Gloeothece verrucosa PCC 7822: one gene and its partners. The protein of the gene in region 1 interacts with the protein of each later gene in a pairwise test. Links are inferred from orthologs where the notes say so. Each region holds a gene or a part of one and is shown on either strand. Other genes may lie near its edges.

Region 1 (3,308 bases):
CCGCTTGGGTGCTGCGTGCCTTGGTAGAATCGGGATTAAAACCCGATGAGCCGGTTTTAGTAAAAGGGGCACAATGGTTATTAGATAAACAAATTCTCGACTATGGAGACTGGGCAGTCAAGAATAAAGAAGGAACTCCCGGCGGATGGGCGTTTGAATTTGATAACCGTTGGTATCCTGACTTAGATGATTCGGCTGTGGTGGTGATGGCCCTCGAACAGGTGAAAATGCCCGATGAACAGCTTAAATATGGGGCGATGCGGCGTTGTGTGCGCTGGATGGCCACCATGCAATGTAAGGCTGGCGGCTGGGGGGCTTTTGATGTTAATAATGACCAAAATTGGCTCAATTATTTGCCCTATGCTGATTTAAAGGCGATGATTGACCCGAATACCGCCGATGTAACGGCACGAGTGTTAGAAATGTTGGGCACTTGTGAGTTAAGTATGGATCATGACCGGGTAAAAAGAGCGATCGCTTACTTAGAACAAGAACAAGAAGCGGATGGGAGTTGGTTTGGTCGTTGGGGCGTAAATTATATTTATGGTACCAGTGGGGCTTTATCCGCTTTAGCCGCGATTGCACCCGTTACCCATCAAGCACAGATTGAAAAGGGTGCGGCTTGGTTAGTGGGTTGTCAAAATCCTGATGGGGGTTGGGGCGAAACTTGTTTTAGTTATAATAATCCTGCCTTGAGAGGAAAAGGAGACAGTACCGCCTCTCAAACCGCCTGGGGCTTAATTGGCTTATTAGCCGCCGGAGAAGCGACCGGAAAATTTGCGAAAACGGCCCTTGAAAGAGGGGTCAATTATCTGTTGGCGACTCAGCGCCCAGATGGGACATGGGATGAAAGTTATTTTACGGGCACGGGTTTTCCCTGTCATTTTTATCTTAAATACCATCTCTATTTGCAATATTTCCCTTTAATTGCTCTTAGTCGTTATCAGAGGTTATTGGGTTTTAATTAAGTTAAGTAGGGTGTGTTAGGCGGCTACCCTCGTTGAACATCGCCTAGGTTTAACTCATATCTTGCACCAACCGATCTCCGTGTTGAGATCGGTGTCGGGTGTGGGGTGTCGGGGATGGGGAATAGGTAAATTAAAGAGATTTTACAATTAGTGAGACATTATTCGGAGTTACATGATTAATACTCTTTCTTTTTATTATTTTTTCGCCCAATATTTCACTACACCCCACACCCTACCCCCTACACCCTACCCTCACGAATACCATTAGAGACAGGTGCAAGATCTGAGTTTAACAGTCCGTCGTAACACAACTTCCTAACTCAGAACAAAACAGGCGGTACAAAACCTGAACCACCTGTTACAAGAGTTAATTTAAGGAGAAATAATTAAACACTAGCTAATTGAGCTTGAGGACGCTTGCTGTGGCGGATGCCTTCAATGGCTTTAGAATAATCAGAAGCCTTAAATACAGCCGAACCCGCTACGATCGCATTAGCACCCGCTTCTAAAACTTGCCAAGTGTTATCCGGTTTTAATCCGCCATCAACTTCAATCCAAGGATCTAATCCCCGTTCATCACACATTTGACGCAATTTTTGAATTTTAGGTACAACTTCAGGAATAAAGCTTTGGCCCCCAAAACCGGGGTTAACGCTCATAATTAATACTAAATCGCATAACTCTAAAACATATTCTATAAAGTCTAAAGGGGTAGAGGGGTTAAGAACTACACCCGCCTGTTTTCCGCATTCCCGAATTTGGCCGAGAGTACGGTGTAAGTGGGGTGAAGCGTTATGTTCCGCATGAACTGAAATAATATCAGCGCCGGCTTTAGCAAAGTCAGCGACATATTTTTCGGGTTCGACGATCATTAAGTGAACGTCTAGAGGCTTTTTGGTATAAGGACGAATAGCTTCTACGATCAGTGGACCGATGGTGATGTTGGGAACAAAGCGCCCATCCATCACGTCTACGTGTACCCAGTCTGCGCCGGCTTTATCTATGGCTTGTATTTCTTCTCCGAGGCGGCTAAAGTCAGCCGATAAAATGGAGGGCGCAACGACTATGGATTTGGAATGTCCGTTTTGGGTCATGATGTGTGTTCTCTTGATGGCTCACTTTTGGTAACAATCTTAACAAACTCTTTAGCTTTTCTCTATACTTACCCAAAAAAAAGTTAAATTCTTAATCTTCTTGTTTACCTATAGCATAGATTCACCAACGGACCGCACTCAACATTGTCGGCAGCCATTGCTATGTTTTAGCTTAAATCTGGGCACAATAATCTTTAAGAACTTACATCAACTATATTTTTATTATTTTATTTAAATTAACTTAAATTTTTAACCGACTAAGCCCATGAATACTCTGATCGTAACTCTACTGATTTACCGCTATAAGTCGTTAAAGAATTTGTCAAGCTCATCCTCAAATTCAGGATTTACTCTGTTAGAGATGTTAATTACTGTGATCATTTTGGGGATATTAGCCGCTTTCGCTTTTCCTTCTTATGTGGCTACGATAGATAAATTTAAATATGGAGACGCAAAAATTCAGATGAGTTGTATGGCTAAAGAACTGAGAATTTTTAGATTAGAAAATGGTTACTATCCTAAAGATGTTTATCCTAATATAGTTCCGGTGAGTCAACAAGGAACTCCTGCAACTAAATGTTTTTATTTGCAAAGCAGTGGAAAAGTTCCTTTTAATTCTTCCTATGACTACGAAGCTAGACCCACAACAGTTAACGGAAAATCCTATTGTGCAATTTATGTTGTTTTTTCTGGCAAAGATACCGTCAAAAATACTACAACATACTACACTAATGCCTATAAAGAAACCAATCAATTTTTCCAATATCAGGATGATTTAATCATGAGTATTGATATGAGTGAACAGAGTCTTTGTATGTAGATTTTATCTCACACCTAATTTAAAAAAGACTGTGGCGCGGGCAATTCCCTGCTCAGTTCCTTGACTACTCAAGGTCAGAGAGCGCAGATTATTAAATAAAGGTTTGCCAGCTAATTGTATAACCCGAACAATCGGTAACTTTTGCTCAATAATTGGCTCACTCTTATTCCAGTCTACATAAAAGTATCCGTCATTTTCCCTAGGCAAAGCCGAAATAGCCTGTTGGAATTTTTCACTGTCAATTAAAGAGGTTTTTTGTGCCGCCAATGCTTGAGACATCGCTTCAACAGAAGAGGCAATTATTTCATATTGATCAGTATTTGTATGGACCCCTTTTACCTGAGCATTAAGACGCGCTAAAGAACCTCCTCCTGTTTCTGTAGCCGTGCTTAACTTCGTCCAAGCGGTGACCGTGCTATCAAACAA
Region 2 (3,164 bases), 1.7 Mb from region 1 along the record:
GAAACTGCCCTAGGATTACCCCAAGAATATATTACTCGCGTCCAGCAACGCTATCAGCAACGACGAGATTTTCTCATTTCGGGCTTAGCCGAATTAGGCTGGAAAATCCCCCCCACTAAAGCGACGATGTATTTGTGGGTTCCGGTCACTGTGGGGATGACTTCCACCGACTTCGCCCTCAATGTGTTGCAAACCACCGGGGTTGTCGTCACGCCGGGGAATGCCTTTGGAGAAGCCGGAGAAGGGTTTGTCAGAGTCAGTTTAATTGCTGAGTTGGATCGCTTAGGAGAAGCCCTCAGACGCTTAAAACAAGCGGGAATTCGCTATCAAAGCGAGGTTTTAGTTTAATCCTTAAAACCCAAACTGCTCACATTTAAGCGTTGTATAAGAGGTATTGATAGAACACCGAATTTGTGCCCATTCGTTGGCTAATTCTCTCTCTTGTGGGCGAATTTTCCGTTCATGAAGTTCAGGATGCCGCGCATAAAAAACGGCATCAGCAATTTGATCAGCCCAATTAACCGGTAAATCCTCTATAAAAGGCCCGCCACACTGCCAACAAGGTAAGTTAAAACGGTCAGCAACCTTGTAAAGAGCCATCCATTCCCGAATATAATCGGTTTGATCGGGTTGGATTCTTTTACCTTCTAGTTCAGGATGAAAATACCAAAACATGGCATCTGCCACATCAGCCGCATGAGGGTCTAAAGTAGATTGAGCGATTAATTTTTCAGTTGGGGCTTCATTTGCTCTACTCTCAGGAGAGTGAATTAGGGTTAATCCTGTCAATAGAGCTACAGAGGATAAAATAACAGTTAAGGAGTGAGAGAGTTTCATAATACTTAAATAAAAAATTTATGGGTAGGTACCTATTTAGATCACTACATATGATCGCTAGAAGATTCCGTATAAAAATATAATTTTTGGCGAAATTATTCCTAAAAAAAAGCGATTCCTACCTGATGATTAACTTGGAATCCAAACTTGAGCGGCTCTAGCCACAAGAAAAATATGTTTTGGCTTAGTAAAAATAGCCCCCTCAAGGTAAAAGAGGGGGTGCGGAAAGCGTTCCGCACCCCAGTGAAACAATCAAACCGAATTATCTATCTTTTATCTACACTTTCGGTCCGAGTCCAATTTTAGCCGCATAGACAGCGCGGTCCCCTAACTCATCTTCGATGCGGAGTAGTCGGTTATATTTAGCCACCCGTTCACTACGACACAGAGAACCCGTTTTAATTTGTCCGGCTCGGGTAGCCACCGCCAAGTCAGCAATCGTCGTATCTTCGGTTTCGCCAGAACGGTGACTAATCACCGAACGATACTTATTACGAGTCGCTAAATCAATGGTTTCTAAAGTCTCAGTTAAAGTCCCTATTTGATTGAGTTTAATGAGAATTGAATTAGCTACCCCGAGATCGATGGCTTTTTGTAGACGGGTAGGGTTAGTCACTAATAAATCATCTCCCACTAATTGCACCCGAGAACCCAACTGATCGGTAAGAATTTTCCAATTGTCCCAGTCTTCCTCAGCCAGTCCATCTTCAATAGAGATGATCGGATAGGCACTAACCAACTTATCGAGATAGTCAATGAATTCTTGAGGAGAGTGGGCAGATCCATCATAAATGTACTGACCCTCTTTATAAAACTCGCTAGAAGCCACATCCATTGCTAAAGCAATTTGTTCACCGGGTTTATAGCCGGACTTTTCGATCGCTTCTATCAATAAATCTAAGGCTTCTTGGTTAGAGCTTAAGTTAGGAGCATAACCCCCCTCATCCCCAACCCCAGAGAGGAGCTTTCTCTGCTTCAAAACTGAACTGAGACTAGCAAATACTTCGGCTCCCCAACGTAAAGCTTCTCGGAAAGAGTCAGCCCCTACAGGCATGATCATAAACTCTTGAAAGTCCACGTTATTATCAGCATGGGCCCCACCGTTGAGGACGTTCATCATCGGCACCGGCAGAACGTTGGATAAAGGCCCCCCTAAATACCGATACAAAGGAATATCTAATTCGGCTGCGGCGGCTTTAGCAGTTGCTAGAGAAACTGCCAGAATAGCATTAGCTCCTAATTCTTTCTTGTTCGGGGTTCCATCCCGCTCAATCATTTTCAGGTCAACGGATGTTTGATCAAAAGCATCCATATCTAGGAGTGCAGGCGCAATTTTTTCCTCGACGTTGCGAACGGCAATTAAAACACCCTTGCCACCATAACGATGATTGTCGCCATCGCGCAATTCATGAGCTTCAAAGGTTCCAGTAGACGCACCACTAGGTACTTGGGCTAATCCTACTGCCCCAGTTTCCAGACGGACTTCTGCTTCAATGGTTGGCCGGCCACGAGAGTCAAGAATTTCTCGGGCTTCAATGGCTTCGATAGGAACTTCTGGTTTGTTTAACATGAATAGCAGTCTCCGAATTTTAAACGCTACTGTTGTAGGTAATCCTTTTCCTTAATTAATCCTAGGTGCATCTACTCCCACTATTCGTCTTTCTTCATCAAAAATTATAAATAGGGGTTCGCTTCCTTTATCAAATTCGGCAGTCACGATCACCAAATCTGTCCGATCCACGTTTGAACCGGGGCGAATTTCCGTCTTGACAATCTTTTTAAACGCGCCATTTCTTCTGATGAGGTCTTCCCATCTCTTTTGCACTTGTTGGGGAAAGAGTTCGGTTTTGAGGAAGGGATGTAAATAGCCTCTGGCTTTGGTATAGTTGTTAGCGGCCATAGATTCCACAAAGATTTGAGAAATTTGCTCAATGCTATCTATTTTGGGGAAGTCTATCCCGACTATTTGCTGATTTTTGTTAAAGGTTACCACAATATTGTCAGTTGTTTTGGCAAACTGCGTGTTAACTACCACTAGATCAGCGTTGACAGTGTTGACCACCTCAGCGTTCAGTTGTTTGGTGATTTTTCCGGTAGCTTGCTCGCTTTTATCCCATATATCTTTGATTTTTTGAGCAGTTAAGCTTTGGGCTAGGGGAGGAGCCATGATTTTTCTAAGTTCCTCGTATTTTCCGCTTGCTAATAGGTTTACTGCGTTGGCGGCTTTCTTTTTCAATGCTTCGTTTCTAGCCGCATCAGTAGCCTGAGCAATTTCAGGCACCGACATCAACTCTTGAGACTGGGCTTTAACAGGTAATTCAATAGCT
Region 3 (3,113 bases), 2.5 Mb from region 1 along the record:
CAGAAACCCTTAAGCAAGCACTGTGGGTTATTCAAGTTAATCAAGGTCAATTAGCTCTATTAGGCGGAGATAGTGCTTATAAACCAGAAATTTTACAACTGGGAGGCAAAAATGCAGAAGGAATGGTTATTGCAGTGCCCTGGCAGATCTTAGCCCACAAAGCGGCCAAGTTTACTCTAGAGTCTGGCAAATTATGGGGCGCAGATGTGAACTGGCGCACAGCCATGAGTTATGATGCGGCTAAAGCTTTGATCGCGGCCATGAGCGTTAACCCGACTCGCAAGGGAATACAAGAAACCCTAGCCACTCGGGGTTTTTCAGCAGAGGGTGCAGGGACAAAGATTCGCTTTTTACCCTCCGGGGATCGTAACCAACCGGTTCAGCTAGTACGAGTTGAACCCGGAAATCGTTCGTCTTATGGTTATGATTTTGTGCCCATTGGGATACCGAACAACTAACTAACTCTAGGGGCAATCTAGCTACCCCTACTCTACCAATAGCGGTTAGCTGTGGAAAACTCTCATTAGGTTTGTGCAGTAGGTTAAAAACCGATAATGACCTAGAAGAATGGTTATTTCAGCGATTGGGAAATGGTTAATCGAAAAATTTTATTAAAAAGTTAAATTAGTTTTCCACAGGTTTTCCACAAGCTAGGGTTAAGGAAGAAACGGGTAATTTTAAAAAAAGGCAAAATTTTATATTTCTCTTGCCCCATTAATAATACAATTGACCTGGCCGTAGACTAATGTCTTTACTTGCCGATGAAATTTACTTGTAGCCAAAGCGATCTAAATGCTAACCTCTCACTGGTTAGGAGTGCAGTACCCAATCGTCCCACTCATCCGATTTTAGGAAATGTGTTATTTGTTGCTGATACTGAAAAAGGATTGATCAGCTTAACGGCCTTTGACCTTAGTTTAGGAATTCGTACCAGTTTTAGTGCCAATGTGGAAGAAGACGGTAGTATCACCTTAGCCGCTAAACTTCTCAATGATATTGTTTCTCGACTTCCTGAAGGAGAAATCACCATCACTCTAGAAGAAGAGGACGACGGGGAAGAAGAACAATCCAAAGTGACTATTGAGTCGGTTTCTGGGCGTTTTCAACTCAGGGGAATGAAAGCCGATGATTTTCCTGAACTCCCAACCATCGAAAATGTCGAACCCGTGAGATTACCCGTATCTGCTTTAACCGAAGGGTTACGAGGGTCTTTATTTGCCGCCAGTACCGACGAAACTAAACAAGTATTAACCGGAGTTCATTTGTCCGGCTTGCAGGATAGTTTAGAATTTGCCGCCACAGATGGACATCGTTTAGCTGTGGTTCAAACCCCTACCCAACAAACAACAGAAGAAGAAGACAGCACACCTCAACCGGAGAGTAATTTAGAAGGTTTTGCTATTACTATTCCGGCTAAAGCCCTACGGGAATTAGAACGAATCATGACTATGCACAAGGAAACTGAAGCAGTCGCCCTCTACGTTGATGAAGCACAAGTGATTTTTGAGTTAGGTTCTCAACGCCTAACCAGCCGAAAATTAGAAGGTGCTTATCCCAACTATGAGCAATTAATTCCCCATCAATTTTCCCGTTCGGCTACCTTAGAACGTAAACGATTGTTAAGTTCTCTCGAGAGAGTCGCCTTATTAGCCGATCAAAAAAATAATTTAGTAAAATTTACCCTAGCAGAAGAAAAGGGACAATTAATTCTATCGGTAGAATCTCAAGATTTAGGGAGTGCTAGAGAATCTATGGACGCGCAAATCAGTGGAGAAAGCGGAGAAATTGCTTTTAATGTCAAGTATTTAATGGATGGATTAAAAGCTCTGGGAGCGGCTGAGATTCAGATGCAACTCAATCAGGAAAAGCAACCGGTGATTTTTACTCCCCTTGGAGGCCTAAAAATGACTTATTTGGTTATGCCAGTACAAATTAAAGATTAATTAGGGGGGTTGGTGACCGACAAACTGGTCACTAGCCTCTACAATAGATCTAAATTTGATGCTATAACAAAACCAAACTTACTATAAAGATTATGGCTTCCGCAGTTATATTTGAGTCTCCAATAATCAAGCCGCTCAATAGCTCCAATACAGCCGCTATTGTTGCCTCTGTTGGGATTCATGCTTTGGTATTAGGAGTGGCTTTTCCTTATTTCTCAGCCGCTAATAAAAGTGCATCCGACTTAACTGATGTCAAATTGATTGAGTTAACCCCGGCTGAACAGAGCCGCTTACCGAAGCTATCCACTCCCACCCCAAACTTAACCCAATTTTCTAGTCCTTCGGTAGAAAATACCCCTCTAGCAGATACGCCTACCATTGATCCAAACCAGATTCCCCCCTCAATTGATTCCTATTCATCCATTCAAACTCCCTCTTTACCTTCCTTACCTCCCTTAGAAGGACTGCGTTCGTCGCCGTCTTTGCCGCCTGTTTCCTCGCTGCCGCCAATGAATATCTACTCCCCACCCATTGCGTCAGTGCCTCCCCTTCCGCAAAATTTACCCGCCCCACCTGAGCAACTTCGTACCCCTCAACCTTACCAACAACCCCAGGAATCACCCTTTAAAGATGAGATTCCTAGACCGAATTTTCCGGATGCGGGCAATGATTTTGGACTCGATCAGTTAAGAAGGTCCCCGATCGATCAAGGTAAACTACGAGAAGAAGAGGTCAAGCAACCCGAGCAAACAGCCGCTCTGAATAATCCTAGAGTGATTGATCCTCAACTTGAAGAAGCGCGTCAAAGCCGCTTACGAGAAGAATTAATTGCCCGAGCTAGAGAGCTTCAGGCTTCCCTGCAACCCGATGGGGCTAATACCAGTGATGAAGAGGCCTTGAAAAATTATGTTAGCTGGCTCAGTCGCGATCAAGTGCGACAAAAAACCCTCAAACCGGAAGTCATTAGTCTAGCTGGAAATACTCCCTCTATTGCGACAAACTTAGAAGGAACCAGCGAGTATGGGGTTGTGGTAGATGCTTCTGGAAGAGTTGTGGATTTGACCTTAATTAAAAGCGCCGGCTATCCTGTCTTAAATGAACAGGCAAAACGAGATATTCTCGCTCGTAGTTTTCCCAACGCCACAGGAGGCAACCAACCCTATCGCATTA

What was found.
Region 2: the proteins of rpe (region 1) and eno interact in binary tests that used the Escherichia coli proteins (3 or more experiments, as listed by UniProt). The link is inferred for Gloeothece verrucosa PCC 7822 from one-to-one orthologs.
Region 3: the proteins of rpe (region 1) and dnaN interact in binary tests that used the Escherichia coli proteins (3 or more experiments, as listed by UniProt). The link is inferred for Gloeothece verrucosa PCC 7822 from one-to-one orthologs.

The regions. Positions count from the first base shown.
Region 1 is NC_014501.1:133,617-136,924, forward strand. What follows is about bases 209-3,016. They hold rpe (ribulose-phosphate 3-epimerase), read right to left. Parts: upstream 2,063-3,016; coding sequence 1,355-2,062; downstream 209-1,354. Other genes in these bases: shc (squalene--hopene cyclase), read left to right, coding at 209-968; CYAN7822_RS00590 (prepilin-type N-terminal cleavage/methylation domain-containing protein), read left to right, coding at 2,328-2,882; CYAN7822_RS00595 (DUF3352 domain-containing protein), read right to left, coding at 2,886-3,016. Also shown: more of shc, read left to right, coding at 1-208; more of CYAN7822_RS00595, read right to left, coding at 3,017-3,308. UniProt on the Escherichia coli protein: Catalyzes the reversible epimerization of D-ribulose 5-phosphate to D-xylulose 5-phosphate.
Region 2 is NC_014501.1:1,784,258-1,787,421, forward strand. Bases 262-3,164 are described here. They hold eno (phosphopyruvate hydratase), read right to left. Parts: upstream 2,408-3,164; coding sequence 1,115-2,407; downstream 262-1,114. Other genes in these bases: CYAN7822_RS07950 (aspartate aminotransferase), read left to right, coding at 262-348; CYAN7822_RS07955 (hypothetical protein), read right to left, coding at 352-837; CYAN7822_RS07965 (DUF3887 domain-containing protein), read right to left, coding at 2,459-3,164. In the rest of the region: more of CYAN7822_RS07950, read left to right, coding at 1-261. UniProt on the Escherichia coli protein: Catalyzes the reversible conversion of 2-phosphoglycerate (2-PG) into phosphoenolpyruvate (PEP). It is essential for the degradation of carbohydrates via glycolysis.
Region 3 is NC_014501.1:2,644,899-2,648,011, reverse strand. The notes cover bases 1-2,852. They hold dnaN (DNA polymerase III subunit beta), read left to right. Parts: upstream 1-761; coding sequence 762-1,943; downstream 1,944-2,852. Other genes in these bases: CYAN7822_RS11585 (energy transducer TonB), read left to right, coding at 2,036-2,852; CYAN7822_RS11595 (ABC transporter substrate-binding protein), read left to right, coding at 1-458. Also shown: more of CYAN7822_RS11585, read left to right, coding at 2,853-3,113. UniProt on the Escherichia coli protein: Confers DNA tethering and processivity to DNA polymerases and other proteins. Acts as a clamp, forming a ring around DNA (a reaction catalyzed by the clamp-loading complex) which diffuses in an ATP-independent manner freely and bidirectionally along dsDNA.